3 regions of the Lysinibacillus sp. Y5S-8 genome follow, and region 3 is predicted to be linked to each of the others. Evidence: riboswitches for the same ligand, from Rfam matches in the RefSeq annotation. Region 3 holds a riboswitch; each other region holds the start of a gene.
What was found. A riboswitch is a leader RNA that binds a small molecule or an ion and turns the genes downstream of it on or off. The one in region 3 is predicted to bind cobalamin.

Region 1 (10,786 bases), 1.8 Mb from region 3:
ATTTTCAGTGAAGTTCGCCACGCGTTTTGCCCCTACGTAACGAGATCCCCAGTAATGAGGGTCATTGATGTTATCAATTTTAACACCAGAACTTGTAGTAGCTGAAATAAAACTGCTGTCACCTATGTATATGCCGACATGGGAGATACCACTTCCCGAAGTATTAAAAAATACTAGATCACCAGTCTTCAATTGATCTTTAGCAATCGAAGTACCTTGCTGATATTGAGCTTTGGATGTACGTTCTAGTGAAATCCCTAGCTTTGAAAAAACAATTTGTGTAAATGCGGAGCAATCCACACCTGTCTTAATATTTGTGCCCCCATATTGATAAGGTACACCTATATATGCTTTTGCTGTATTTGTTATATCTGCTATTGTTGCCGCTTTCGCTTCATGAACACCTATGCCTGTGAAGAACATAAATGAGGCGAAAATGGGTAGTAACCATTTTTTCTTCAATTAAATCTTACTCCTTTCAAAAAACTTTCGCTTTTGAACTAAAGTAAGAATAGCATGAAAGAGACAAGAGTTATTTTTCAATAATATTACCGATTACCCCTAAACGGCTAAATTGAAACCTTAATTTTAACTGTGTAAAACTTCTGCAATAATCACGGGTAATTTTACCAAAAATATATGAAATTATTGGATGTATAGGGATATAAGTGCTATTTTATATATTTCATCTATATTAAAAAACCAAAAACCATTGAACAAAATATAAAAACATAGAATTATGACAAATGATTTGGGAAGAATTAGTCGATAATCAAGAGGTGAAAAATCCATTCAAAGAGAGGGACATCATTTTAACAGGAAATGAAATTAACCTGTGAACCTCATTACTTAATAACCTGATGGGAGGGATTCTATTGCAGCAGATTTTTAATAAGTTAATAAAACAGAACATCAAGCCATTCCTTTCGATGCTTGGCTACAACAAGAAAAGTTTGAATTTCTATAAAACAACCGAAAATCTTATCTATATGTTCAATTTCCAAAAATCCGCTGGTAATACAGCTAATAATGTCATGTTTTATATGAATTGCGGTATTTACGCAACCGAGTTGGCACACATTCAATCGAAAGAGATTCTGACAGCACCAAAAGAAGCAGAATGTCACTTCCGAGCAAGAATTGAATCAATTGTCGAAGGTATACCTGATCTCGATTTTCCATCCATCCTACTGCGAATATGGATAGTCTAAGAAAAATGCTACTTCGTGGGATGAAAGAGGCTCCTCATTTCTTTGAATCGATGACTAATGCCAGATCCATTATAGACTATTACACGTCTGGCCCATTTTTACATCTAGGTGAAGAGAGCTTTCATTTGTTATTGCAAGCTGATGATGTAACAGCAGCTAAGCGTTATTACCATGAATTGCAGAAAAAGGATGGAACTGAACAGCGATGGGCTATTTTCGAAAAAAATATAAGGCTATCTTCAATCAATTTGGAGTGAAACTTGATGAAGAGTAGCTATCACAAAACTAGAACTCCTTCTTCATCGAATAGCCGGTTTTCTATTTTAGCTTTCATTTTGATCATTTACGGTCGTATTCAGTATAGTATCTAGTATTCTTCCAGTAATGGGCATAAAGAAATGCAGGATAAAGCCACCTAAGCAAACCGTTAATAATGTACCGACACCGATTGGTCCTTTACACAACATCGCCAACACTAAGAAAAAGAGGTAAATAACCGTTCTTGAGAAAAAAATCGATTTGTTTGTTTGCTCTTTTATAATTAAGGTTAGTCGGTCTACAGGAATTGGCGCAAAATTTGTATGTAAATAGGTTGCCGTTCCTAATCCTGTCACAACTAGCCCTATGCCAAAATAAACCACCTGATTATACCATAGTATTGCTAAATCATTTAATAGCAGTAACCACATATCAATTCCTATACCTGTGATAAATGCTGTGATCAGCCCTACTATTTCAGGCTTTTGTCTAGCTAATATGGAATTACTACCGACTAATAGGATAGCCAAAATGATTTCCCAGCTTCCTACAGTTAGACCTACATGATTAGACAATCCGACTAAAACCGCATCAAAAGGGGAAGTCCCAAGGTTGGAATGAATTGTTAGAGAAATACCTAGCGTTAAAATGAAAATGCCTACTACATAAAAGATATATTTCAAACGAAAGCCCTCTTTTCATTTTTATTGCAAATACAATAAAATTACGTTAAATTGACTATATACTCTTTTTATTGCATTTGCAATATAAAATCTAGAAAGAGTTCACGATAAGGGAGTGGAAGCAATGACCGTTAAATTAGAGGAATGTAGTCTAGCAAACTTAAAAAAGCTTCAAGAAATAAGCATCGAAACATTCAATGACACGTTTAAAGACCAAAACTCGCCTGATAATATGAAAGCTTATTTAGAGCGTGCATTTCATGATCATCAGCTAGAGCAGGAATTGACCAATGTCGATTCAGCCTTCTATTTTATCTATGATGATGAAGAAGTAGCTGGCTATTTAAAAGTAAATGTCAATGAGGCACAATCCGAACAAATGGGGGATGAATCACTCGAGGTGGAGAGAATTTATATTCGACATAAATTTCAAGGCAAAGGGCTTGGTAAATACCTCATCAATAAAGCAATGGAAATAGCTATTGCACATAACAAAATAAGCATTTGGCTAGGCGTTTGGGAGAAAAATGACCATGCTATCAGTTTTTATAAGAAACTTGGCTTTGTTCAAACAGGTGCTCATTCTTTTTATATGGGGGATGAAGAACAAATTGATCTCATCATGACCAAAACGCTCGAATAAAGTGATAATGGCAGAAACGTTGATAAAACAACATTTCTACCATTTTTATTAGTCATTTCTATTTTTCTTCATGGCTTCGACCAATGCATCAGCTTGAGGTTGTTGTTCTTTATAAAGCTCGCTAATAATATTGGCATAATCATTAGCATTACGATTTTGACTTAATTTATAGGCAGCCTGCACTTCGTCTATCTTTATTTTAAATCCTTTAATCCCTTTTATTTCTTGCTGTAAAAGCTCAGGCGATAGTTTATCCCACAAAACAGGGTTTTCTCGGAATTTCTCATATTTTTCTAGTAAGCTAGTCAAATCTTGCTCTAACTCTTTTCCTTCCATAAGGCTTGCTTTTCCGTATACATGGACAGCTTGATAATTCCAAGTTGGCACATCTTCATGCTCATACCAAGAGGAAGAAATATAGGCATGAGGCCCATTAAATATGACGAGAAGATCATTCACGTCCTCAAAAGTCTTCCATAAAGGATTTCCATAAGCTAAATGACCTGTCAGGTAATAGTCATCCTGAATTTTATTTAGCAGTACAGGGATATGAGCTGCTATTGGTTTACCTTTTCGAATTGAAACAATTGTCGCAAAGGAATTGTTTTGAATAAAATCTTTGATTTCTTCAAAATCCGTTATTTTATAATACTTTGGAATATACATACAAATCTCTCCTTATATCATCAAATCATTGTGAGCTTTTTAAATAAACAAACTATTGTGATCACACGTCTTTACATTTTCTCCTCTACAATGTAGATTTTATTATAATCAATCACTGGTACCTCTTAAAAGTGCCAGCAAAGCTATTTTCAAAGGAGCCAATAAGCCATGCTCGAAATGACACCCAACTTGAATAATGAAGAACCACTTTATCTTCAGTTATACAGCTATATAAAAGCTGAAATTCAAAATGGAAATATTTTAGCTCAAACCAAATTGCCGTCTCAACGCAGCTTAGCTAAACATTTACAGATTAGTCGCAACACGGTTGATGCAGCTTACCAGCAGCTCCTTGCAGAGGGCTATGTAATTAGTAAAGAACGAGAGGGGCTTTATGTTGTAGAACTCGAAAGGGGCTATTTTCAAACAAGTTCTAATCATTTTGAACCGCAGTTAGCGACTCCGCAGGAACAACAGCTATCTTCAATTAAGTACAACTTTAATTATGGAGATATCAATTTAAAAGATTTCCCCTATAAAATATGGCGTACATTAACACTGCAAAGCCTGAATGAAGAGCAGGCTCATCTGCTTTTATATGGAGATCCGCAAGGGGAGCTTGAATTAAGGAATTACATCGCAAGCTATCTTTATGAAGCAAGAGGGGTTCAATGCCAAGGAGACCAAATTGTCATTGGTGCAGGTCTGCAATTTCTAATGGGCATCGTATGTAATTTAATTGGAAGAAACGAGCTTTTTGCTATGGAAGATCCAGGGTATTATCGCGTTCGTTACTTGTTTGAGGATCATGGTATAAAGATGAAGCCCATTCCTCTCGATGAACAAGGCATTCATATCGAACAGTTAAGAAAAAGTAGGGTCAAGGCTGTTTATGTCACTCCTTCCCATCAATTCCCCATTGGAACGGTTATGCCGATTTCAAGAAGACTAGCATTATTAGAATGGGCAAAAGATGAAAATGCTTATATTATTGAGGATGATTATGATGGTGAGTTTCGATATGCAGGTAAACCTATACCTGCTCTACAAGGATTAGATTCGAATGACCGCGTCATCTATATGGGCACCTTTTCAAAATCATTGATTCCTTCCATCAAGCTAAGCTATATGGTTTTACCAAGGGAATTAACCCTTTTATTTAATAACAACAACTACTATGTTCAAACTGTATCGAGACTTCATCAGCATACCTTACAGTTATTTATGGAAAGTGGGCATTGGGAGAGACATTTGAATAAAACACGGAATGGCTATAAAAGAAGATATGAGGCTTTACTAAAGTCCATTCATCAAATATTAGGGGATAACGTGAAAATACATGGGGCTAGTAGTGGCTTACATATTCTACTCGAACCAAATAATAAAATGTCTGAAGAAGAACTAATTGAAACAGCAAAACTGGCAGGTGTAAAAGTATACCCAACCTCTATTTTTTACGCCAATCCTTCCGTCATACAGCATGCAAAAGTTTTGCTTGGATTTGCAAATTTAGAGGTAGAAGAGATTGACAAGGGGATTAAGCTATTAAAAAATGCATGGTTTGATAGCCCTAGCATGTTGTGACTGTCTTTGAAAGCTCTATTTCTATAGATCAGTGGAAGTGGAGAGGGACTTATGCATGTAACAGCAAAAGTTGTGTTAAATCATATTATTGCGGAATCAGCATATTTTATTGGCATTGCACAAACCATCTTATTTCAACAGAAATTGTAAGACTTGGCGAGTTAAAAAATGGAGTTTGGTAGAAGAAACTCTTACCAAATTCCATTTTTCATAACGCTATCTTTGTCACAATATTAACTATTCGGAATTTTCTCTTTATACTTTAAGGAAAGAAGGCTTAAAGAATAATTCTTAAGTGTATCTGTGTTAATAAAATCATTTAGAATACCTTCAATGGAACTACAATGCTGATTAATTAAATTGATTTCTTCTATATAATTTGAATCAATCGAAGCTTCTCTTAACGTTTTAAACACTACTTTCTGTTCATTAAACAAATAGATCAATTCAAACCTAGCATTCAGTATTAAAATAGTAATCTCCGGAAAAACAATTCGATCTTTTAAAACTTCAAGAATGCAATCGACAGACTTTACGCCTTCTATCGCATGCAAAGATGAAAAAACACCATGTAATAATTCTTCAAAATCAACCTTCATTTAAATCCTCCATCAATCATAAATCCTTTCTGATCATAACACTCTTTCAGAAAAATTTTAATGCTTAATATTTTCCTTCAATAATGTGGAATGGACCCATGCAAACGATAAAGATAATAAGATTTAGCCATTAAGGAGTTTCCCACAAATGGGATGATAGAAAGAATGTTAATTATAAAATTATTTAACAAAAGAAGAAGAATGGGAAAAATTAAATTTCCCATTCTTCTTTATATATACTAGGGTAATTGATGCTGCATTTTCTTACCTGGCTTACTTGCTTTATTTATTACGGTCCATATGCCGTCTTTCTTTTGCAGCTGATAGCTTATAAAGGTGTCACTTGGTTTCAATATCATTAAAAAGAAGAATCCATTTTGAAAATGGACTCTTCTCTAAATGATTCCTTTATGACAAAGATATTGTTTTCGTTGCCACGGTTTGTTGAAAGGCTTGGTCATGCTCCACAAAAATCATTGTAGGGTTAAAACTTTTAATAAGCTCTTCAATCTGCATGCGCGAATAAATATCAATAAAATTTAAGGGTTCATCCCAAATATAGAGATGTGCTCTTTCGCACAAACTTTTGGCAATCAACAGCTTTTTCTTTTGCCCACCTGAATAATGTGAGATGTCTTTATCAAATTGAATTCGCTCAAAGTCCATCTTCCGCAGAATAGATTTAAATAACGTCTCATCTATAGCATGCTCTTCAATAAAATCCGATAACGATCCCTTCAAATGAGCAGTATCCTGTTGAACATAGGAGATAATAAGGCCAGCAGCTAAATGTATAGAGCCTGTATGCTGTATAGGCTTGCCAAGAAGCAGCTGTAGGATACTACTTTTTCCGCTTCCATTTTTGCCATCGAGAACAATACGATCACCTTGCGTCACCTTGAAGCTAATAGGCTGATTCACAAAGTTGTCATCGTACTGAATCGATACATCCGTTACAACAACCATGTCTTTTGATGGAAATGCTAATGGTTGTACTTTTAAAGATTCCGTTTTTTCAACATTTTTTAGCAGTTTTGATTTTTCATCAATCGCTTTTTGCTGCCTAGATTCCAAGTTCTTTGCTCGCTTCATCATCTTGGCTGCTTTATGTCCAACAAAGCCTTTATCCAGCTTAGAACCCGAATTCGTAGTTCCATTTTTGGAAGCCTCCACTTGATTAGACCAACCTACCGAACGCTTGGAAGACTGCGTTAAACGGTCGATATCTTTTTGCAGACGTTGATTAGTTGCTTCTTCATGTTCCTGCTGTCGATCAAAATTTAACTTCCAAGTTGAGTAATTACCACTTTGAACATCAATATTGGCTCTATTGATCGATAAAATATGATCAACACAGCCATCTAAAAAGGCTCTGTCATGCGAAATTAAAATAAATCCTTTTTTCTTGCGTAGATAATCAGAGACCGTCTTTCGTGCATCTGTATCGAGATGATTGGTTGGCTCATCAATTAATAGAAACTGTCCCTCTGTTAAAAAGAGCGCTGCAAGCAACACCTTTGTTTGCTCTCCATTAGATAATGTTTGAAAAGGGCGATACATGACCTCAGCATCGACATCTAGATAGGCTATTTCACGAATATATTCCCAATCTTCTGCCTGAGGGCAAATTTCTTCAAAAATTTCGTACGTATATTTGTTTGGGTCTGAAACAGGATAGGGGAAATAAGTAAATTCTACTGAAGAAATGATGTTCCCACTATACTCATAATTCCCTAATAGCAAATTAAAAAATGTTGTCTTCCCACGACCATTCCTACCGATAAATCCAAGTTTCCAATCTGTATCGATCTGAAAGTTGACACCCTCAAAAATATGATCAAAGCTGCTTGGGTAAGAAAACGTTAAGTCTTGTACTTGTATCATTGACATGATAATTCCTCCTTTGTATAGCAAATCATTTTTCTTTTTTTATACAAAGTCGGTACATCCATCGATGCTAAATCTCTCCGTATAAGTTGATGGATGCTAACGACTTATACGGAGCATCACATGCGTCACAATAGTATCAGAATCGCTCATTTTTTCTCTCCTTTATTAGGTAGATGAAAGATACAGAATAAACTATGAGAGCAAGAAAAAATCCCCCCAATTGGATATTGGAAGGATTAGTCTCTCACTGAATAAACTTTATTTGTCAATGGCATCATGACAAATAAACGCAAACTGATTATTAAAAATGGATAGACTAATCCTATATTTTGTCGTTTGAAGTGATTCATTTCAAATAAAAATATAGATTAGTTCATCATCGTCCATTCATCAGTCCTCTCATAATTGTATTTTTATAGTAACAAATTTTTTTATGGAATACAATGTAGCCTTGTCTTCTTAAACCAATTCCGACAATAAATATAGAAATAATTTAGATAATCGTATAAAAATTATTTCTACTATTCTGAAAGATATGTTATAGTAGGAGCATAATTGAATAATGTGTAAGAATTGGTGCCAAATGAAAGTTTGGCTTAAAAGGGAAGTCGGTGCAAATCCGACGCTGTCCCGCAACTGTTATTCGGAGCAAATCACAAAGGCCACTGGGAAACCGGGAAGGCTGTGAGGCGTGTTGATGAGAAGCCAGGAGACCTGCCAATTTCTAGTACACACCAAATACCTACGTGGAAATAGGTGGTGAAAAGTGACCAAATCGGCACTGTGCGATAACAAATGATTTATGCGAAAGTAGATACTTTTTTCGTATTGTTTTAGCATTAAAAATTTTAACTAGCAGCCATTCTCCTCCTTGGAAAATGGCTTTTTATTTTTTTCTGAAAAGGAGATATAAAAATGACCTATACAAGCACACTCATTGGTTACCCGTATATCGGGGAAGATCGCGAATGGAAAAAAGCATTAGAAGCATTTTGGCGCAACGAGCTTTCTGAAGAGGATTTTGAGGATAGTTTAAAGAAAATCCGTTTAGCTAGAATTGACAAGCAGCTACAGCTTGGCATCGACATGGTGACAGTTGGCGATTTTACGTATTACGATAGAATGTTAGATACAGCATTAATGTTTGGTCTCATCCCAAAACGCTTTAACTGGCAGGGAGGGAAAGTAGATTTATCTACCTACTACAGCGTAGCAAGAGGGAATAAAACAGCTGTAGCTAGTGAGATGACAAAATGGTTTAATACAAACTATCACTATATTGTTCCTGAATACGAGGGACAGGCCTTGAAACTAACAGAAAATAAAGTGTTGGCCGATTTCATAGAGGCGAAAGAAACGTACGGTATTATTGCAAAGCCAACATTGATTGGTCCCTATACATTCTGCAAGTTAACAAAAGGCTATAGCAAATTCACACAGGTTGAATACTTATTAGCTCTAATACCGCTCTATACGCAAGTATTAAAAGAATTAGTGGAGGCAGGTGCAAATTGGATTCAACTAGAAGAGCCATCACTTGTCACAACCCTTGATCCAGCAGACATCAAGCTTGTGCAAGAGATTTACGACCAGTTAGCCGTTGCCGTTCCAGAAGCGAAAATCATGCTGCAAACTTATTTTGAAGCATTATGCGGCTATGAAACATTGATTACATTGCCTGTAGAAGGATTTGGCCTAGACTTTGTTCATGGCTATAAAGGAAATATGGAGTCACTTCGTCAATATGGTTTCCCTCAGGACAAAGTATTGGCAGTCGGGGTTGTTAATGGACGTGATATTTGGCGTTCCAACTTAGCGGAGGTCAATGCTACAATTCAGGCAATTGAGCATTTAAGTAATGCATCAGAGCTATGGATTCAACCATCCAGCAATCTACAACATGTACCGATCACAACTGCTCTTGAAAATGAGATTGACCCTGTTCTGAAGCATGCCTTAGCCTTCGCAGATGAAAAGATTGTAGAAATCACGGAGCTAACTAAATGTAGACGAGATACAGAGGGTATCTTACAGCATAATTTTTCTGAAAGTATGAAGGCAATTGAGGCTCTAAAAAACCATCCAATCCGTCAAAACAAGTTGATCCATCAAGCAGTTCAAACTGTGACAACGCAAGATTTTGAACGACATAGTGAATTTGCTCAGCGTCAAAAGATGCAGCAGCAAGCGTTAGCGTTACCGCTATTTCCAACAACGACAATCGGAAGCTTCCCACAATCTGATGAGGTGAAAAGGAATCGTAATGCTTGGCGTAAAAAACAATTATCGAATGAAGCCTACGAAGCATTTATAGAGCAGGAAACAAAACGCTGGATTACGATACAAGAGGAACTAGATATCGATGTACTCGTTCACGGTGAATTTGAGCGTACAGACATGGTTGAATACTTTGGTGAAAAGCTGACTGGCTTTGCCTTTACAAAAAAAGCTTGGGTCGTTTCCTATGGCTCGCGCTGTGTCAAGCCACCGATCATTTATGGAGATGTTGCGTGGTCGTCAGCAATAACTGTAAAAGAGTCAGCCTATGCTCAAAGCTTAACAAAGCGCTTTGTAAAAGGTATGCTGACAGGACCAGTGACGATATTAAATTGGTCCTTTGTGCGAGACGATCTGTCACGTAAAGATGTCGCTTATCAAATTGCATTAGCACTTCGCAAAGAGGTTGAGGCACTAGAAAACGCAGGTATTTCAATTATTCAAGTGGATGAGCCAGCTCTAAGAGAAGGTTTACCGCTACGAAAAGAAGAATGGGGAGCTTACTTAGAATGGGCTGTTAATTCCTTTAAGCTGGCTACAGCTAGTGTCAAAGATGAAACACAAATCCATACACATATGTGCTACTGCGAATTTAACGATTTCATCGAACCGATTAGTGCACTTGATGCAGACGTGATTTCCATTGAAACATCAAGAAGTCACGGGGAGCTCATTACATCACTGCAAGGGCAACCTTATCAAAAGGGCATTGGCTTAGGCGTTTATGATATTCATAGTCCTCGTGTGCCAAGCAAGGAAGAAATGCTAACTATTATGAGAGATAGTTTACAGGTGTTAGATCGCCATCAATTTTGGGTGAACCCAGATTGTGGTTTAAAAACAAGAAAAGAAACTGAAACTGTTGCGGCTTTGGCTAATATGGTTGCTGCAACGAAAACATTACGCCAGGAAGTACAACAATCTATCTCGAGATAACGACATCATTTTATAAATCTACTACAACTACTACATCTT
Region 2 (10,786 bases), 170 kb from region 3:
AGATTATCTATACAAGCGCTGAGATCGATGAAGCAGTAGGTAGGGATTGATTCCCTACCTTTTTCATTGAAATATTTGAATAAAATATTACAAAAACATTACAAAGTGATGCGTAGGTCTAATGTCGAATCAGCTAATAGTAGCGATAGGCAGAATAAAGTGGCGTTTTGTAGAATAAAGTAGTTTTCTTGCAAATATTACAGAAATATTTCGAGTTTTACTAATGTATTAAATAGACATGAAATAGTATAAAAGTTATGCCGAAAATGCTAAACTTTAAAAGGCTAAAATAAATATAAGAACATTTGATTAAAATAGAATCGTTCAAGTGATTACATAAGAATATCTAGAGCGAAATTGACAAATGAAGGGGAATGAAGATCAGTGGGTAAGCGCAATAAATGGCGTAAGTCGATGGTGCTAGCATTAGCACTAGCTGGCGGCTTATTATTTAATACAATTCAACCAACAGAAGTACATGCCGAAGAAACTTCTCAACAAATGATTGAGAAAAAGGCTGAAATTGATGCACAAGTTAAAAAATTACAAGAAGAACTACAGAAGTTACAACAAGAGATCGACGCAAAGGTGAAAGTATTTAAACAGGTGCAAGCTGATATTAAAGAAGTGGATGCTAGTATTGTTGAAACACAAAAACGTATCGAGCAACGTTCTAAAATTTTAAGTGAGCGTATGGCTGCATACCAAGCACAAGATAATACTGTAGGCGTTTATTTAAATGTCGTTCTTGAAGCAAAAAGCTTTGCCGATTTAATGGATCGTGTCGTAGCGGTCAAAACATTAATGGATGCTGACCAAGAATTGGTAGATCAACAGGAAGCAGATAAAGCAAGCTTAGAGCAACAAAAAGCTACATTAGATGAAAAACAAAAAGAGCTTCAAAAGCAGTTCCAAGAGCTTCAACAAAAGGAAAGCGAAATGGAAGTGAAAAAGGCTGAAAATGAAGCGAAATCACTTGCATTAAAAGCTCAAATTGCAACGAAACAAGAAGAAGAACGTTTAGAGGCAGAGCGTAAAGCAGCTGAGGAAGAAGCAGCCCGTTTACGTGCGCTACAAGCAGCAACTCCAGTTGTACAAGCAACTCAAAATAATGATGGCGGCGTGCCACAAAAAATTGTTATGGGCTCAGGAGCTGGTACGGCTTCTTCAGGAGATGCTATTTCAACAGCTAAACAATTCCTAGGACGTCCATATGTCTGGGGTGGTAGTAACCCATCGACAGGCTTTGACTGTTCAGGTCTTGTACAGTGGTCATACAAACAAGCAGGTGTTTCTTTACCACGTACAGCATCCCAGCAGTATTTAGTAACTCAACGTATCTCAGCAAGTGAAGCACGTGTTGGAGACTTAGTATTCTTCAGCTATGGTTCTGGTGTAGCTCACGTAGGCATTTACTTAGGGAACAACACAATGATCGATGCTCAAAACAATGGTATCGTAATTGAATCACTTGATTGGTGGAATCAATACTTAGTAGGCTTTGGTCGTATTCAATAAGCCTCTATATTTAATAGACGATTGACATGATGAAAAGGTCATCTTTGTAGAGAAAAAATATACAAAGATGACCTTTTTTATTTTGCTTTAGTGTTCATCTACCTCCTTTGTCGAGGAGAGATGAACACTTATTTTGCATTTCCAGTGCTTAAGAGGAGCATTAGAGGTAAGCTCGAAGCGTAATGACTTTGCATTAAATTTTAAAATTTAGCTTAATGACACCTGTCTCTTTTAAGGCAATAAAGAAAATGATAACAAATGGGCCAACGAGTAAACCGATGATACCAAATAACTGTAGACCGATGAACATGGCAATTAATGTTGGTAAAGTGGATAAGCCAATGTGGTCGCCCATTAGTTTAGGCTCGACGACACGACGAATAATAAGTAAAATAGCAGCTAAGATGAATAATTTTACAGCGATAGCTGTGTTTCCCATTAATAGATGGTATAGTCCCCATGGGGCTAATATAATAATGGACCCTAGGAAAGGAACGATATCTATTAACCAAATAATAATGGTCATCGTAACTGCATATTTCGGTTGGATTAATAGTAATCCAATAAGTGTGACGCCACCTATGATAAAGCTTACAAATAAGTGTGCCTTCATATAACCGAATGTTGCATCTTTTAAACGATTTAAGATGATTTTTATTTTCTTTGCTGTGTTAGGCTTTAAATATTTATAAGTGATTTCCTTTAATTTGGGCAAATCAAGCATAAATAGGAATAAAGCAATCATATAAACGAGAAGACTGATAAATAGGCTTGGAATCTCTGAAAAGAATGCTGAAACTTTGTTATAATTAAAGAAGCTTAAAAAGGATTCTTCAACTTTCTTTATGAAATCCATAGTGGTTTTTTGAAGCGAAGCACTTACTTCAGGTGGAAAGTCCTCTGTGTATTTAGAAATATTTTCTTGCATATGAAGCCACATATCTGATAGCTTGGAAATATAATAGGGAGCTTGCTTTGACAATATAATTATTTGCGACATAATTTGTGTAATGGATATATAGCAAATAATAGAGATAACAATAACACTCACTATGTATATAAAAGCAACTACAATTTTCCTTGACATTTTCCATCGCCTTTTAAAGAACATAACAATGGGTTCTAAGAAAAATGCACTGACACCAGCAAGTATTATAGGCATGGATACAGGGATTACAAAATAGGCAGCTACAAGTAGAGAAAGAATCACAATCAATCGGAAAATCATTTTCCTAGCATTAAATTTATTCATAAACTCACCTTCTTTGAGAAAAAAATTAAGTTAAGTGTACCATAAATCAAATTTTATTACGTTCTGAAACAATAAAGGTAGGGATAAATTATGGAGAAAGAGATTTTGCAACTTTTTAATAATCTAACAGAGCATGACCGCGATATTGAATCTTACGAGGAACTAATAAAAATTCTGCAGGAACCCGTAGATTGGACATATGCAGTCTGGGAACAGCTTGTACAAGCACTTACATACAAAGATGGTCATGCACGTGCACGTGCTGCACAAATTTTATGCGCCTTAGCCGCAAAAAGTGACCCAGAAGAAAGGGTATTGGAGGATTTTTTAAAGATTTGGGCTGTGACTTATGATGAACGATCCGTTACAGCTAGAAATGCATTACAAGCTATTTGGAAAATTGGGCTAGCAGGTCAAGTACAAAGTGACTTAGTGGTGTCTTATTTAGCAAAGAGATTTCAAACTTGTTTAGATGAGAAGCATCCGACTCACATTCGCCATGATATTATTGTATCTTTTAAAAAGCTATATGACGAGACAAGTGACATAAAGTTATTAGACATTGCCCATCGTTTAATTAATGAAGAGCAGGACGTTAAATCTAAGCAGAAGTATAAGTCAGCCATCCGTTCAACGTAACGAGATGGTGTTTTTTGTGCAAATTATTTGGTAAATTATTGAATAGTCAACTATAATAAATGAAAAAATAAAAGGGGCTAGGACATGAGCATTTATAATTATTTAGTACGAAAACCTAATGGTGAAATTTTATCGATGGAAACTTATCGTGGAAAAACGATGCTAATTGTCAACACGGCGAATCAATGCCGATTTACATATCAATTTGATGACTTACAAAAAATGTATGATAAATATGGGAAAGATAATTTTGTCGTTCTAGGATTTCCTTGCGATCAATTTGGTCATCAAAATCCTGAAGATGGCGAGGAAACTACGCATCTTTGTAAAGTGAATTATGGAGTTACCTTCCCGATTTTTGAGCTTGTACAAGTAAATGGAGAGACTACCCACCCATTATTCAATTATTTAAAACATGAAGTAGATTTTCGAAAGTTTGGCAAGGCGAGCATGCAGGAAAAAATGCTTGCTGAAGCAATTGTTCAACTTGCCCCAAACTTTTTAGATGGTCGTAATATTCGCTGGAACTTTACAAAGTTTTTAGTAGATGCTAACGGCAAGACCGTTGCACGCTTTGAACCAACAGATTCACAACTTGATATTGAACAGGCAATTGAAACTATACTATAAAACAGTTTTGTTTATCTTATTCTTTAGAAATAGTGACGATCCATTCAAAGCACAGCTATTTTTTCCTATTAATATATGATAAACTGCTTTACAAGTGAATTATTCTTGCAGAATAAAAGGTGCTAACAAGCATAATCGGGAATTCGGTGAAAAACCGAAGCTGTTTCCGCAACTGTAAGTACAGCTAGTATAAAGGTTTGCCACTGTCTCAAAAGAGATGGGAAGGTACTTTATCACACATTCGTTTTTTATGTAATGAACTGTACAAGCCAGGAGACCGACCTTTGTTTGAACGTATAAAAACTTCTCGGAAGCTAGGAGGATATACGGCAAATACATAGGCTATGTCATGTTAATTTGGCCATTATTATGTTATTTTCGTCGTTCCTTTGCGTAAAGGAGCGGCGTTTTTTTATGCAAGAATTTTCATAATGGAAAGTGGGGGGATCGCAAGTGAAAAAAGATGCACGTTATTCTTGTTATCCATTTATGCGTGAGAAAGCTTCGACGGTTGATTTTGAGATTCGAACAGACAGTCTGACTACGCATTTGGGAGTTGCTTTAGCTGCAGTTAAGAAAGAGGATGTACAAGCTGTTGTAGAAGATTTAATGGTTATTTTACCTATGGCCTACCATGTCAATGGCTCGGTTCGTGGAAAACTAGCTGTAACAGAAGAGGATCTTGCTTGGTTAAGTGAGCGCTATGATTTTTATGTTCGTCATGTGAAGGAAGAGATACAAAACTTTGTCTTACCTCAAGGTACGGAGGCTGCTGCTGCTCTACATCTTTGCCGTAGTGAAGCCAAAAAATCATATCGTACATTACACAAAGTATCGGAGGAACGAGAGGTTCCAGCTATTCTTTTTGATTATTTAGGCCTATTAGCCAATGTGTGCTTCGTTATGGCTGTCTTTATGAATCAACAAGCAGGGATAGCTGAAATACCATTTATTAGTAAATCATATCCGATGAAAAAGAAAAAGGAGAATAATAATGAAGAAATTATTTAATGTTCAATGGCTAACAGTACTCTTCCTTGCAATGATTTTAGCAGGTTGTGGTACTTCAGTAGATACTAAAAATAAAGACGCTTTACAGGATACACAACAAACAGAGCAAACAAACTACAAAGTGACAGATGATCGCGGTGTAGAAATAGAGTTTAAAGAAGTACCAAAAACAGTTGTATCATTGCAACCAAGTAATACAGAAATTTTGTTTGCTCTAGGTGTTGGTGATAAAATCGTAGGAGCAACTGAGTACGATACTTACCCAGAGGAAGCACAGAAAATTGAACGGGTTTCTGATTCTGTGAATTTTAACAGTGAACGAATCATAGCGTTGAAGCCAGATGTTGTTATAGCTTATACGATTGGTGATAAGGATGCAATGAAATCACTTGAAGATGCTGGAATCAAAGTGTTTGTTATTAAATCAGCAGCTACATTCGATGATGTTTATGGTGACATCGAACAGATTGCAGCTGTAATGGGTGTTGCAGATAAAGGAAATGAAGTAAACGAAGAGATTAAAGCGAAATTAGCTGACGTTAAAACAAAGGTGAAGGAAGTAAAAGCACCGAAAAATGTTTATTTAGAAGTTAGTCCTAAGCCAGATATTTATACAGCAGGCTCTGGTACTTTCCAGCAAGAAATACTAGATGCAGCCAATGTTAAAAATATTTTTTCTGACTTGAGCAGCTGGGCACAAGTTTCTGAGGAAGATGTCATAGTGAAAAACCCAGATGTTATTTTAACGACAGTAAGCTACACAGAAGATCCAATAGGGGAAATACTTGCACGTGATGGATGGAACACAGTGACAGCAGTTCAAAATAAAGCAGTACAGACTCTTGATACAGATATCTCTAATCGACCTGGCCCACGTATTGGGGAAGCCGTAGAACTAGTAGCAAAGGCTGTCTATCCAGAGTTATTTAAATAAGAAACCATTCAAGGCTAGCTGTATACTGACAGCTAGCCATTTTTATGTGGGTTGTTATTTCCTAGTGTGAAAATTGGAATTAATTGAGTTAGTTCTATAAAATAAAAGTAAGAATGCTCGATAATTTTAGGAGGTGTAGTAATTGGAACAGTTAGAGACAAAGATAATTCCATTTGAGGCAGTTTATAATTTTCGAGATATGGGGGGATATAGGACAAGGGATGGGCGCATTGTAAAGAACGGTTTATTTTACCGCTCAGCGGCTCTTGGGAAAATGACGCTGGCGGATAAAGAGCTATTTGAAACATTAGGGATTAAAACCATTTTTGATTATCGTGATCATAATGAGGCACACCATAATCCTAACCCTGTGTTCTCGCACGCTCAATATATTCAAATACCAGCGAAGGGGAATCATACATTTGAAATGCCTACAAATGCTGGTGGTAGAGATTTTTATAAAGCAGTAAGCCCCGAAATGTTCCGAGATTTTTATGCACAGATGCCGTTTAATAATCCTTCCTTTAAAGAGTTAATGAAAACCATACAAAATCCTGACAATTTGGGTCTTGTCCACCATTGTGCAGTTGGTAAGGATCGCACAGGTATAGGGGGAGCTCTTATTTTGCTAGCCTTAGATGTACCTGAGGAGACGATTATGGAAGACTATTTAAATACGAATATCCATTTACGTCCAATGGTAGAAAGAATGGCACAGGCTATTCAACATCAATATAATGAGCAAGAATTACAGCAATTTTATGCATTAATGTCTGCTCGAGAAGACTATTTACAAGCAGCATTGGATGCTATGGATTACCATTATGGCTCAAAGACTAAGTTTTTAGAGCAGGAGTTTGGCCTAACTATTGCTAGACGAGAGCAATTGCAAGCCTACTGCTTAACATAACAATGACCCCTTTCACATAACTGTGTGAGAGGGATTTTTTATGTGGAAGCGCTGTCTTCCTATAAACCTCTTTACAGTCTGAAAATTTATGATAAGATACAATAGATTTTTAAGAAAAATATAGGAGAAGTGAAAGTATTGGCAGAGACAATGAAAGAGACAAATAAGTTAAGTCTATTCCATTTAACATGGCCTATTTTCTTAGAAGTATTTCTATTTATGTTAATGGGATTAGCCGATACTTTTATGCTCAGTGCTTTATCAGATAATGCTGTATCCGGAGTAGGTGCAGCCAATCAATATATCCATATTGCGATCTTGATTCTTGAAGTGGTAGGGAATGGTGCGTCCATTGTCGTTTCACAGTATTTAGGTTCAAGACGTTTTTTTGAAGCAGCGAAAATATCGGCTTTAGCTGTCACAATGAATTTGGTTGTTGGACTGTTAATGAGTATTCTATTTTTCTTCTTTGCAAAACATTTAATGACTATGATGAACTTGCAGGGAGAAGTACTTCACTATGCACAAAGTTATTTAGTTATCATCGGGAGTTTTATTTTTCTACAGGCTATTATTAATGCACTTGCTGCAATTATTCGTGTACATGGTTGGACGAAGCAAACGATGTATGTATCACTTGGCATGAATATCTTGCATGTTGTGCTAAACTACGGTCTGATTTTTGGGAATTTAGGTTTACCAGAGCTTGGTGTAAAAGGAGCGGCTATTTCTTCGGTCATTAGTCGAGGATTAGCTGTACTAGTGTTTTTCTGGTTGCTCTATCAAGTGATGGAAGTACGCGTGAAGCTACACTATTATTTTGATTATTCTAAGGAATATGTAAGGAAAATATTAAACATTGGTTTACCTTCTGCATTTGAGCAGGTACTTTATCAGTTTTGTCAGATTGTCTTTTTATATTATGCGACATATTTAGGAGCAGAAACACTGGCAGCACGACAATATGCTATGAATATTTCGATGTTTACGTATTTATTTGCGATTGCCATTGGTACAGGAACAGCTATTATTATCGGACGTCATGTGGGGGCAGGGAAGAAGGATGAGGCATACCATCAACTATGGATAAGTGTCCGTGCGGCATTTGTTTTTACGATTATTATGGTTGCAGTCGTTACGATTTTCCGCAAACCACTCATGCATGTTTTTACCGATAATCCAGATGTCATCACTATTGGAGCATCTGTGTTAGCCCTCAGTATTTTGCTAGAGACTGGCCGTACAATGAATATCGTTGTCATTAACTCTTTACGTGCTTCTGGAGATGCCAGATTTCCTGTGAAGATTGGTTTTCTATCGATGGTTTGTATGAGTCTTCCGCTTGGTTATTTATTTGTATTTGTATTGGATTGGGGCTTGGTTGGAATATGGCTAGCTATTTCAGCAGATGAATGGGTACGTGCAATTATCGTATACTTTAGATGGAAAAGCCGTAAATGGGAGCGATTTGCCCTCGTTTCACCGAATGAACAGAAGGAGGCATAGAAATGGGAGCATTATCTAAACGTGCGATAGCGGCAGCATTAATGGAGCAATCTATCACACTTTTTGCTTGTCCTGTATGTCAGCAATCGATGCATGTCTATGAGCAGGGAAGATTGGTTTGTCCTGCTAACCATTCTTTTGATATAGCTAAGCAGGGCTATGTCAACATGCTGACACATAGCGCTGCTTCTAAATATAGCAAAAGTCTTTTTGAATCTCGTAAGGCAGTGATTGATAGTGGGATTTATGATGCTGTAGAAGAAAAAATTAGTAAGCTTATAGCCTCTGCAAAAACAGTGCTTGATACTGGCTGTGGAGAAGGGTCACATTTAGCTCGTATTATGAAAGACATAGACAATGGTATCGGTGTTGGTATCGATATAGCAAAAGAGGGCATATTGGCAGCAACACGTCATTATCCACAACAAATTTGGTGTGTAGGTGATTTAGCCAAAAGTCCATTTGCGCAAGAAAGCTTTGATGCAATATTAAATATTTTATCGCCCGCAAATTATGAGGAATTTAAGCGTCTTCTTGCCCCAGATGGCTGTCTTGTAAAGGTTGTACCACAAAGCGGCTATTTACAGGAACTGCGTGCCCAATTATATGCAGATTCGAGCAAGGAAACATACTCTAATGAACAAATTGTTGCCCGTTTTAAAGATAGCTTTAGTGAAGTTATAGTAGAACGTGTAACCTATACTTTACCGCTTGCAGAAGAGCTTGTGCCGGCGTTATTAGAGATGACACCGATGGGCTGGCATAAAAAAGAGGAAACGGCCATTGTATTAAATGAAATTACGATTGATGTAGATCTATTAGTAGGGAAAGTTTAAGAGGGCCACCTGCAATTGCAGTATACTGGTCTTTTCGATTACAATGGGAATAACTATTGAATAAGGTAGGAATGTAACAGTGTATAAATTAGCAGCTAATGTTGTCAAAGTAATATTAAAATTAATGGGTTCAAAGGCTCGTGTATATGGAGAAGAAAACTTGCCGAAAGATGGTGGGTATATTATAGCCTGTACACATACAGGCTACGTCGATATTTTAAACCTTGGTGTAGCCATGTACCCTCGTGAAATTCACTTTATGGCGAAGAAGCAATTATTTGAAATGAAAGGGCTTGGCTGGCTTATTGAGCGTTTAAATGCCTTTCCGGTGGATCGTGATAATCCTGGACCAAGCGTGATTAAAATTCCTTCACAGTTATTGAAAGAAGGTAAAATTGTAGGGATTTTTCCCTCTGGTACTCGTAGCTCAGAAGGAACGGATTTGAAGCAAGGAGCGATTACGATTGCACAGCTAGCAAAGGCGCAAATTGTTCCAGCTGCATATGTTGGCGCGCGTAATGCTGGCGATGTAATGAAGCGTGGCAAAGGCTACTTAATCTATGGTGAGCCATTTTATGTAACAGGGAAAGGGAAAGAAGGTCGTGAGCAATTTACACAACATCTTGAACATGAGCTAATTTCTTTAACGGAAGAATTACAAAAACGTATTGCAGTCAAATAAAGAGAAACGGCACTCAGAGTCACATAGATTTTGAGTGCTTTGTTGTAGGAGGAGAAACATGATTCGAGTACTTTTCGTTTGCTTAGGTAATATTTGTCGCTCTCCCATGGCAGAAGCCGTCATGCGAGATTTAGTAGAAAAAGAGCATTTAGGAGATAAAATTGAAGTGGATTCTGCTGCCACAAGTTCATGGCATATTGGTGAACCTCCACATCAAGGTACACTGGATAAGCTTAGAGAATATGGTATTTCCACAACAGGCATGCAAGGTCGGCAATTACAAAGGGCTGATTTTGAAAAATTCGCTTATATTATCGGTATGGATGAAAGCAATATTTGCAATATCCGAACGATGCTAGGCGATCCGCGCTCACCAAAGATTTTTCGTTTTCTAGATTTAACGGAACATCGCAAAGACGTCCCTGATCCGTATTATACGGGTGATTTTCAAGAAACCTATGATTTAGTGCAAGAAGGCTGTCAGGCATTACTAGCAAAAATAAAACAAGAGCTGTTGTAAAGTGACACTAAAAAACGAAAATTTTAACAGCTATTTCTTCAGAAAATATTAGCTTAAACATTGGTATATATAGCTTTGTAAGCATCATTGTGTTATTATTTGCAGAGTAAAGATACGATAAGTATTTAATTACCATTTACAGATGTGCAACTGCGTATCTATCATTTTTATAAACTTATATTTGAAAGAGAGTGGAAACAATGGGTCGTAAGTGGAACAACATTAAAGAAAAGAAAGCGTCTAAAGATCAAAGCACAAGCCGTATTAATGCAAAATTCGGGCGAGAAATTTATGTGGCAGCTAAATCAGGCGAACCAGATCCAGAGTCAAACCGTGCACTTAAAGTAG
Region 3 (10,786 bases):
TGAAATCATTTTCTCGATCACAAAGGAATATGGTGATATCGTTGCACTCATTTATGCTGGAATTGCACAAACAGAGCATTTAAAAGAATGGGAAAGCATTTATGCACCATACTATGATTGGATGAGTAATTTCTTATTAACGGCTCAACAACAAGGCATCATTCGAGATTCAATTAATCCATCACGGTCAGCAAAGCTTATTATTGGTCTAATTGAATCTGCCGCAGAACAAGTTTATTTGTTTGATGACAGCAAGGATGAAACGATGACACTGCTTAAGCTTGAACTTCTAGACTTTTTATATCATGCACTTGGCCTACGTCACGCGTAAGTGACGTTCTCTTTTATCCACAAAATGACTGAACGTCAGTCATTAATTCTATCAATGAAAGGATTTTAATTATGCAAAAAGAATGGTTATATGTCGGTCTAACAAGTTTATTTGAGTTGTTTTGGATATTTGGTTTTAATGTAGCAAGTTCCTGGTGGCATTGGATTATTATTGTGTCTATAATTGCTATCGATTTTCACTTCTTATCAAAAGCTTGTGAAAACCTACCTACTGGTACCGTATACGCTATTTTCGCTGGTGCAGGTGCAATTGGCACTACGTTAATGGACATTTTTATTTTCGATGGAGAGTTTAATGCGATTAAAGGTATTTTCATGTTTATTTTAATATCGGGCGTTATTGGATTAAAATTAGCGGATAACGCACCAACAGATCACGATAAAAAGAAAGGAGTGAATGCATAATGGGTTGGGTATATATTTTATTAGCAGCAATAGCCGAAATTATAGGTGTTATTGGATTACGCTTTTATAGTCAAAATAAAACGATACGAAATTTATTATTATATGTCGGTGGCTTTGGATTATCATTTGCCCTTTTATATGCTTCCTTCAATTATTTACAGCTAAGCATTGCCTATGTTGTCTGGGTAGGTATTGGTACTGTCGGTGCAGTGCTTGTCAATATCATTTTCTTTGGTGAATCCAAAAATCTACCACGAATTATCAGTATCATCGCTATTATCATAGGTGTAGCAGGGTTAAAGGCCGTATCTTAATTAAACTACAATCAAAGGACATCCTTCTAATATCGAGGAATGTCCTTTGTCATTTAAACCATTGAGTATATCTTTGAACCTGTTACATTTTTATAATTAAACAGATACACTGCGGTCATTACTCTAGCTAATGAAAAATCCGTCTCCTGTATAAACATTGACTATTTTTCTAACTAAGAAACATAAAAACTCTTCCTGATATGACTGTTTCCTATGCCATGTATATTCGTAAATGCTACTTTCATAATGAATATATTATGTAAAATAGTTGTCCTTACTTTTTTAAACTTGACTGACCTTCTTTGCGAATTGATCAGGAACATACGTGAGGTATGGTTTACCAGTCAAGGAATGTGTTTGAATATCAGCAAAAACACCAAATACTTCTTGTAACAATGCTGGTGTTAGCACTTCCTCCGGTGTCCCATGACACACGATTCGACCTTGCTGCAACACGTAAATTTGATCACAGTACATTGCCGCAATATTCAAGTCATGTAAAGCCGCAACTACTGTTAAATGTAAGGTTTGAATTAAGTCCATAAGCTGAAGTTGATGTTGGATATCTAAATGATTCGTTGGCTCATCTAATATAAGCACTTGTGCTTGCTGTGCTAGTGCTCGTGCAACCATTACACGTTTTTTCTCTCCACCTGAAAGGGAGCTAAAGCTTCGTTTTTCTAAATGAGCTATACCTGTTTGCTTCAAAGCATCTTTAACAATTTGAAAATCTTGCTCTTGATCTAGCTCTAACAGTTTTTTATGTGGCGTTCTCCCCATGCTAACTAAATCATGTACAGTGAAATCAAATAAAACAGGTGTATCTTGACTAACAACAGCTAAATTCTTCGCAATTGCTTTACTAGATTGCTTTAAAATATCATGCTCATTTAATAATACCGTCCCGCTTTCAGGTTTTAGAAGACGATACATATTTTTTAGCAATGTTGATTTGCCACTACCATTAGGGCCAATTAACCCAACAAACTGCTTTTTCTTTATTTGAATACTTACTTCATGTAGTATACGTTGATCGTTAATGGAGAATGATACTTGCTTTGCTTCTAATGTCATATAAGTTAATCTCCTTCACCGAAAGAATAATTATTGCGACGGAGTAGCCAAATGAAAAATGGACCTCCACAAAAGGCTGTAATAATACCAATTGGCATTTCCTGAGGAGCAATGATAATTCGAGCAAAGGCATCAGCCCACACTAAGAAAATCCCCCCTATTAAAGCACTAATCGGTATCACATATTTATAGTTAGATCCCACAATTAAACGTACTATATGAGGGATAATTAGACCTACAAAACCAATAGAGCCACTGACTGCCACCAGTACACCTGTTAACAGGGAGACAAGTAATATAAGCTGAATCCGAAATTGCTGAAGATTAACGCCTAACGTCACTGCCGCTTCTTCCCCAAGTAAAAGTAAATTTAAATTTCGATAGTGTAGCCAGAGAAGCCCAAATACGACAAAAAATATGGAAGCTGGAATGATAATATTATTCCATTTAGCTCCTGCTAGACTACCTAGCATCCAAAACATAACAGCCTTTAAAGCCCCCTCTTGCTTTGACATCATTAAAATAAAATTAGAAATGGCCGTTAAAATAAAGGAAACAGCCATACCTGCCAATAACAGACGAAAAATAGAAACCCGTCCCCCAACACGAGATAAGAAAAACACCAGTGCAATGGCAAGTAATGATCCTAGAAAGGCTGATATTGAAAGCGCGTAAATACCTAAAAATGAAAAGGCTCCTAAAATAATCACAGATGTCGCTCCGACGGCTGCCCCTGAAGAAATCCCTAAAATATACGGGTCAGCAATGGAATTTCGCACAAGTGCCTGAATGGCTGCCCCCGCAATGGCTAATCCAGCACCAACAATAGCAGCCAATAAAACACGAGGTGCTCTTATTTGCCAAATGATAATTTCCTGTGAGCGACTCCAATCCTGCTCTATGGCATTTTGTATAAAGGGGATTTTAGAAAGAATAACTTTCCATACATACAATGGCGTAACTGATACAGAGCCGACCATGACTGCAAAGGTCATAGAAACAATTAATACGAAGAAAAGGATTAAGGAAAAAAATATAAACTTTTTATTCATCCGTTCTAAACTCCTACTGAATATTGATGAATGAAGCAATAAAAAAAGGTATTCCATACGCAACTACGCATAGAAATACCCTAGAATAAACAAAGTCAGAAAAAATCCAGCTATTGTCCGTAATTGCTTGCATCCTCGTGGGCATTACAGGTATTACTAACTGGCAGGTCTCCTGGCTTCGATTCAACACCCTATAATTGCCTTCCCATTCTTCCACAGTGGCAAATAATATTATAGGACTCCTCGTTACAGTTGCGGGACAGCGTCGGACTTACACCGACTTCCCTTTTAAGTGACATTATAAAATGGCACACCAATAGTACTTGAATTTATAAAATTGTGACGATTCTATCATACATTTTTATAGATTGTTAGTCTACATGGAATTTTATTTCTAAGGAAGAACAATATATAAGCTGTCTCTTCGCAGTTTTGAGCACAATAGCTATTTGCTCGTTATAAATTGGCTATCTATTACTTAATAGTTTTGGCATGGGAGGATACCCTACCACATATTAGCCACTTTTCCTATCACATACATCAACAACATTTCGTTCTCTTCATTCATGTCAAAAAGTGATTGACATCCATCATTTCTGCACATTTGTTTGCTACAGTAAGGGAAAATAGTGAGGAGGATATTACATGATATTTAAAAGAAAATGGTCTACTGGACTTCTAGCAGTAACGGCCTTAATTAGTTTAGCAGCTTGTGCGGAGGAGCAAACGAAGCCTGCATCTACTTCCAATAACACCGCTGAAGAAATGGATCATTCTACGATGAACCACTCAAGCTCAGGTGAAGTACCACCCACATTAAAAAACGCGGATAATCCGAAGTTTTCTGTTGGAAGTAACGTGATTATTACGGATGGACATATGGACGGTATGAGAGGTGCCGAAGCAACAATAATAGGTGCCTATAACACAACTGCCTATGTTATTTCCTATGAGCCAACTTCCGGTGGAAAACGTGTAGAAAATCATAAGTGGGTGATTCATGAAGAATTGATTGATCCAGAAGAAGCACCACTAGCTCCTGGCACAAAAGTAAAAACGGACGCAGCGCATATGGAAGGTATGGAAAATGCGACTGTCCGTATTGAGGAGGCTATCCAAACGACTGTTTATATGGTTGATTACACTTCGACCACAAATGGTGAAGCTGTTAAAAATCATAAATGGGTGACAGAAGAAGAATTAACCTCAAAATAATATAAACAACCTCTTCCAGCATTTCTGGCAGAGGTTGTTTTCTAGCTTTTGTGTTGTAATGATTTTCTATCAATTGACTTATGCCATTTATAGCCGATACCCCATACTGTTTGCAAGTAATCATCCACAGGGAAACCGCTTTTTCTTAATTTTTCTCGTAAATTACGCACATGAGAATCAATCGTACGATCTTCAATTGTCACATTATATCCCCAAACTGTGGTGATTAGATGTTCTCTAGAAAATACTTTGTTTTGATGATCTAAAAATAAAACAAGCATGGAAAATTCCTTTGGAGTTAGAGGAATTGCCTCATGTTGAAAATATAATTCAAAGGATTCTTTATCTAAACGAAGACCCTCAAAGCTAATAACTTTTTCATCTATTTTCGATCTTCTTAATACCGCATGTATACGTGCTAATAACTCTTCCTCATCAAAGGGCTTTAATATGTAGTCATCAGCACCGAGGTTTAAGCCTTTTACAATATCCGCATGCTCTCCCTTTGCAGTAAGCATAATGATGGGTACATCCCAAAACTTCCTAATTTCTTGGCACGCCTGCCACCCATCCATCTCTGGCATCATAACATCCAAAAGAATTAAATCTGCATGCCCATCTTCTAAAAAATCGAAAGCCTCTTGAACGGTAGACGCAGCTCTACAATAAAAATTTGGCTCTAAATAAAGGGTTAATAAATCTAACATTCTTGGCTCATCATCAATGCATAAAATGGTTTTCATCTGTTTCTACTCCTTTAAAAGATAATTCAAAAGTAGTCCCTTTATTTATTTCACTGCTAACCTTCACTTCGCCCCCATGTGCCTGTACAAGTTCCTTGACAATAGCAAGCCCCAGTCCAGAACCACCTAAAGCACGACTACGAGATTTTTCCACTCGATAAAATCGTTCAAAAATATAGGGTAAATCCTTCTTTGGAATCCCCTTTCCTGTATCTTGAACGATAATGCTTAAAACATCATTGTGTTTCTTTGCGGTGACTGAAGTCGTATCTCCTGACGCACAATAGATTAATGCGTTATTTAATAGATTTATCAGGATTTGCTCTAGCCTTGCTTCATCTACCCATACTGTCAAGCCCTCTTCATAACGTACAATAAAATGTATACCCTTCTCTTGAAAAGCAGGGCTTAGCTTTTTTTCAATGTTTGTAAAAAATGAATTTAAATGTACATTTTGTTGTTCAATCACAAACGAGTTTTCATCCATTTTAGCTAAATCAAATAAGTCTTTAATTAATCGAGAAAGTCTATTTGTTTCTTCTATTATAATGGCTAAATACTTTTGGCGATCCTGCTCTGTTAAATCCCGTTTCGAAAGAATGTCGGTATAGCCTTTAATAAAGGTTAGCGGTGTGCGAAGCTCATGTGCAATGCTCGATAAAAATTCCTTACGCTCATGCTTTAAATGATTCAGATCATTAGACAACAGCTGTATAGCATTCGATAAATCCCCAAGCTCATCTTTTCCATTGGTAGAAAGAGCGACTGTAAAATCACCTTTGCTCATTTTCAATGTGGCCTCTTTCATTTGAATTAATGGTTTGGCAAGCTGTCGAGATAGAACGATAATGACTGCTATAGTGACAAGACCAGATACTATACCAACGATGAGAAAATGTTTATTTAAACGTTTCATTAACGCATGAATGGAGTCTGTATTTTGAAACATAAAGACATAGCCAATCGTTCTTTGTTGATTTTGAATAGGACTAATAGTGGCAATCGCTTGAACCTCTTGCCAATCGTCTTGTAAGATCCTTCCCTCATACGGTATTTTTCCCTCAATCTTATGGATCATATCACTAATTTCTAAATCAGGTTGCGAAGAAACCAGTATTGTTCCCTCATAATCAGTCACTACTACATCCGTACTTTCATTAGATTCCATAAGTACCACATGTGCTAGCGTTTCCTCGTTGAAGTTCTGTTCTAATATCGTACGATGTGAATTTCCCCTTGCTTGCAAACTTGCTAGCTCTTCCTCAACTCTAGAATTGGTTAAGGAGACATGTAAAAAAAACATCATAAATGTTTCGATGCAAAATAATGTAATAAAAAAGATGATGCCAAGCTTTAGTGATAGTTTTCTCATCTGTAACCACCATTTTAGAATTTCTTAAAAGTATAGCGTGAAAGTATGAAGATTTCATGCAGAAACAACATTAAAAAAATGTCTATAACGAAATGGACCTCCACTAAGGGAAATCTCTTGATGTTAATGCTTCTTTTTGTGCAGGGTCTTGGATTCGGCACAACTTTATAAAACGATTGTCACAACCCAAGTACGTCAGCAATTTGTAACAGTTAATTAATTTTAGTATTTAATATTGCTTAAGCTATCTCCGTTAACCTGACTTGCTATAAAATTAGTTGATGAGTAGTGGATTGATTGAAGAAAAACAAGCGACTCCTTGGGGATTAGCGTCACAGAAGTAGTTTTGGAGAGAATAATGCGGGTGAAACAGCTCATCCGATGATCCTTGAAAGCTTAGCTCTATGCAAAGAACAAAGTGATCGTTCACAAAGGAAATCAACTTTGCTTTGCTCAACTGCCATTCTTATTTTTCTAATAAGATGACCCATAAGTAAAGTATACTTATGGGTCAGATTTTAATTAAATGTATTTTTTTGCCCAGTTTAAAAAGTTATCGATGACTACATCAAGGAATTTTACTGTACCTTCATCAGTTAAATTGCCTTCTGCATCGAATTTAGTGTGAACAGCACCAATGTAAACATCATTGCCGCTTAGTAATGGTGAATTAATGCCAGGAGAGAATAAAATATCGCGTAAATGTAATTGCGCTTTTACAGTACCTAAGTTCCCCATAGATGCACCCATAATGATAGATGGTTTACCAATCATTACTTTATCTACACGAGATAGCCAGTCAATGGCATTGACCATAACGCCTGGTACTGTACCATTATATTCTGGTGTCACCCATAGTACAGCATCTGCCGCCTTTACTTTTGCTTTAAAATCAAGAACCTCTTGTGGTGCTTCATTTTCGATATCTTGATTATACATTGGTAGGTCCTTTAAGCTTAAAACCTCAAGATCTAACTTTTCTGTATAACGTTTTTGAATAAATTGAGCTAATTGCATATTATAAGATTCTTTACGGATACTACCAACGATAGCTACCACTTTCATGATGTTTCCTCCTAAATGTACATTATTCATAGTATTTGTATAGCAATTCTATTTTATACCACATTAATAATAAGTGGCAAATTCTTCAACTGGCTTGCGATAGCCTCGTAAGCGACGACTGTCTTCTTTTTCTTTCCCAATTGTAATCATCAGTGCTATCTCCTTGGTTTCTGGCACATGAAATAGTTCTCGCAATTTCTGATGATCAAAGCCAATCATTGGACAAGTGTCCCAGCCGCGATTTTTTGCAGCAAGCATAAATAGCATGGCAGACAAAGACGCATTTCGAATAGCTTCATCCTTCATAAATGTCTCACCACGTTCTTCATAAAATTTAGTATTCTCTGCAACAATTTCTGCTAGTTCACTAGCTGTTATTATACCCAAATCAACCATACCTTGACTTAGTTCAGCAGTATCTTTATAAGCTTCTTTATCACCTAAGACAAGGATTACCCCTGAAGCTGAATGCACTTTATATTGACCAAATGCCGCCTCTCGCACCTTTTCCTTCATATCCTCATCCAGCACAACGATATAGCTTGCATGCTGTAAATTAAATGCTGATGGGGCGAGCTTAACATCCTCCAAAATAGGACGTATATCTTCCTCAGTCATCTTAACGCCCTTGATAAAATTATTAGCAGAGCGACGCTTATCAATCAGCTTGGAAAATTCCACTTATTAAACCCCCAATATAGTTATGTATTCATCCAATAGTAACCCTACTGAATGAAATAATATTACTCATATTCTTTATCGAACGTAATGGAGCTTCTTACAGTATCTATTGGACGAACGAGGCCTTCAATCTGCTCACGCTTTGGTTCTAAAAACGGTGGTAAGGACAGTTTCTCACCTAGCGTTTCATATGGCTCATCACCCATAAACCCTGGACCATCTGTAGCCAATTCAAATAAAATTTGAGGTGCTACCCGTGCATACAATGATTCAAAGAAATGACGATTTACATAGCCAGATGTATGGAAACCAAAGCTTTCAAAACGTGCAGTCCATTCATCTAATACTGCACGATCCTCTACACGGAAGGCTGCATGGTGAACCGTACCAAAGCCTTGTCGAGCAACAGGTAACACAGTGTTATGCTCTACAATAATTTGAGCGCCATTTCCACCCTCACCTACTTCAAATAGATGGAAATCCCCTTCTTCTGCAATTTCTTTAAAGAGCATCACTTTTTCTAGCATATCTTTAAAATATTTCACATTAGCTACACGAACAAATACTGGCCCTAAACCTGTAATTGCAAATTCTACTGGGATGGGACCATCTTGCCAAGGTGTGCCTGAAGCAACTCCTGTATTTTGCTCATCAGAAATAAGCTGATAGTGCTGATCGTCAAAATCAACAAAGGACAATGTTTTTTTACCAAACTGTTCTTTAATACCTGTATGTTTTACAGTCAATCGATCAAAGCGCTTTACCCAATAATCTAAAGCTGCATCAGTCGGTACACGGAAAGAAGTTTTTGATATTTCATTTGTTCCATGTACCCCTTTTGGGATGTTTGGGAAATCAAAGAATGTCATATCTGTCCCTGCACTACCTTTATCATCTGCAAAGAATAAATGGTATGTTTGAATATCATCTTGATTCACTGTTTTCTTTACTAAACGCATACCTAAAACGAATGTAAAAAATTTATAATTCTCTTCAGCACTACTTGTAATAGCCGTTACATGGTGTACACCTTTTAAATGATTCATACAATATTCCTCCCATTTATCTCGACTTCGAGATATATGTGTAAAATTTTTTAATAATTAGTAGCGTTTTTACCTACTTTTTTAAGAGACAAAATCATTGTGTCCAGCTCCTGCGATTCTAATACTTCAAAAATCTCGTTTATTTTTTGTTCATGCCTAGGGAAAATCCCTTCCATTAAAGCCTGTCCCTCATACGTTAATAGCACATACGTAACACGTCGATCTTTCGGACATGCCTTTCGATATACATAGCCTTTTTGCTCGAGCTTATCAATTACATAAGTAATACTACTGCTTGCAATTAATATTTTTTTACCAATCGCTTGAATAGGCTGCTCTCCATGATGGTACAAAAATTCAAGAACCGAAAATTCGGTTTGATTTAAATCATATTGAAGTAAATCTCTTTTAGTGGCATCCTGAATCGTTTGATATGCTCGGAACAAGACCGTAAATGCTTTTAAGTTACGATTGTCTTCCTTCATACGACTCCCTCTTTTACTCCGAATTCATTTATCTTTAATTCGAGATAATAATAACATATTCATTTTTAATCAGCAATCATTTTGTTTCTCACGTTTGCCATCTTCTTCTACGGGTAGAATGTAGTTGTAACTTATAAAGGAGGATTTTACATGAAAAAAGACGTCAATCAAAAACAACAACAGCTAAAAGCATTCCGAGTAAGTGATAAAGATCAGCCTCTAACAACCAACCAAGGATTAAAAATATCGGAAGATGAACATTCACTAAAAGCCGGTGAACGAGGACCCACTTTATTGGAGGATTTTCATTTTCGTGAAAAAATGACTCATTTCGATCATGAACGAATTCCTGAACGAGTGGTACACGCACGCGGGTCTGCAGCTCATGGAATCTTTGAAACCTATAAATGCGCGAGTGACATTACAAAGGCTCAATTTTTAAATGGACAAGGAACTAAAACACCTGTCTTTGTTCGTTTCTCTACCGTTGCAGGCTCAAAAGGATCTGCAGATACTGTCCGTGATGTACGCGGCTTTGCTACAAAATTTTATACACAGGAAGGTAATTATGATTTAGTTGGTAATAATATACCTGTTTTCTTTATTCAAGATGCCATTAAATTCCCCGATTTTGTACACGCTGTAAAGCCTGAACCGAATAACGAAATTCCTCAAGCTCAAAGTGCCCATGATACGTTTTGGGATTTCATTGCAAATAATCAGGAATCTGCCCATATGGTCATGTGGCATATGTCCGATAGATCCATCCCACGAAGCTATCGAATGATGGAGGGCTTTGGTGTTAATACCTATCGCCTTGTCAACGCTGAAGGAAAAGCACACTTTGTTAAATTTCATTGGAAACCTATACTTGGGGTTAAATCATTAGTATGGGATGAGGCACAAATCATCGCTGGAAAAGACCCTGATTTTCACCGTAGAGATTTATGGGAATCCATCGAACGAGGCGATTTCCCAGAGTG

Region 1: another riboswitch for cobalamin. It lies ahead of metE (5-methyltetrahydropteroyltriglutamate--homocysteine S-methyltransferase); the one in region 3 lies ahead of V6670_RS20165 (iron chelate uptake ABC transporter family permease subunit).
Region 2: another riboswitch for cobalamin. It lies ahead of V6670_RS20990 (hypothetical protein); the one in region 3 lies ahead of V6670_RS20165 (iron chelate uptake ABC transporter family permease subunit).

What each region holds. Positions count from the first base shown of each region.
Region 1 is NZ_CP145889.1:2,355,742-2,366,527, forward strand. Features, by position in the region: gene V6670_RS11455 (NlpC/P60 family protein) at 1-462, opposite strand, end outside; gene V6670_RS11460 (DUF4304 domain-containing protein) at 876-1,211, shown strand; gene V6670_RS11465 (hypothetical protein) at 1,262-1,468, shown strand; gene V6670_RS11470 (YitT family protein) at 1,535-2,152, opposite strand; gene V6670_RS11475 (GNAT family N-acetyltransferase) at 2,277-2,795, shown strand; gene V6670_RS11480 (FMN-binding negative transcriptional regulator) at 2,844-3,461, opposite strand; gene V6670_RS11485 (PLP-dependent aminotransferase family protein) at 3,630-5,045, shown strand; gene V6670_RS11490 (hypothetical protein) at 5,279-5,644, opposite strand; gene V6670_RS11495 (Lsa family ABC-F type ribosomal protection protein) at 6,053-7,534, opposite strand; cobalamin riboswitch at 8,092-8,271, shown strand; gene metE (5-methyltetrahydropteroyltriglutamate--homocysteine S-methyltransferase) at 8,450-10,747, shown strand.
Region 2 is NZ_CP145889.1:4,294,607-4,305,392, reverse strand. Features, by position in the region: gene V6670_RS21015 (AarF/UbiB family protein) at 1-39, shown strand, start outside; gene V6670_RS21010 (NlpC/P60 family protein) at 385-1,518, shown strand; gene ytvI (sporulation integral membrane protein YtvI) at 1,712-2,770, opposite strand; gene V6670_RS21000 (hypothetical protein) at 2,861-3,409, shown strand; gene V6670_RS20995 (glutathione peroxidase) at 3,494-4,039, shown strand; cobalamin riboswitch at 4,140-4,340, shown strand; gene V6670_RS20990 (hypothetical protein) at 4,493-5,050, shown strand; gene V6670_RS20985 (ABC transporter substrate-binding protein) at 5,034-5,984, shown strand; gene V6670_RS20980 (tyrosine-protein phosphatase) at 6,127-6,894, shown strand; gene V6670_RS20975 (MATE family efflux transporter) at 7,045-8,400, shown strand; gene V6670_RS20970 (putative RNA methyltransferase) at 8,403-9,236, shown strand; gene V6670_RS20965 (1-acyl-sn-glycerol-3-phosphate acyltransferase) at 9,316-9,918, shown strand; gene V6670_RS20960 (low molecular weight protein-tyrosine-phosphatase) at 9,977-10,438, shown strand; gene V6670_RS20955 (YebC/PmpR family DNA-binding transcriptional regulator) at 10,639-10,786, shown strand, end outside.
Region 3 is NZ_CP145889.1:4,119,914-4,130,699, forward strand. Features, by position in the region: gene V6670_RS20145 (TetR family transcriptional regulator) at 1-331, shown strand, start outside; gene V6670_RS20150 (SMR family transporter) at 403-756, shown strand; gene V6670_RS20155 (SMR family transporter) at 756-1,070, shown strand; gene V6670_RS20160 (heme ABC transporter ATP-binding protein) at 1,353-2,144, opposite strand; gene V6670_RS20165 (iron chelate uptake ABC transporter family permease subunit) at 2,150-3,196, opposite strand; cobalamin riboswitch at 3,341-3,529, opposite strand; gene V6670_RS20170 (YdhK family protein) at 3,842-4,411, shown strand; gene V6670_RS20175 (response regulator transcription factor) at 4,453-5,154, opposite strand; gene V6670_RS20180 (ATP-binding protein) at 5,132-6,526, opposite strand; gene V6670_RS20185 (NADPH-dependent FMN reductase) at 7,049-7,591, opposite strand; gene V6670_RS20190 (nitroreductase family protein) at 7,655-8,272, opposite strand; gene V6670_RS20195 (ring-cleaving dioxygenase) at 8,335-9,318, opposite strand; gene V6670_RS20200 (MarR family transcriptional regulator) at 9,369-9,803, opposite strand; gene V6670_RS20205 (catalase) at 9,954-10,786, shown strand, end outside.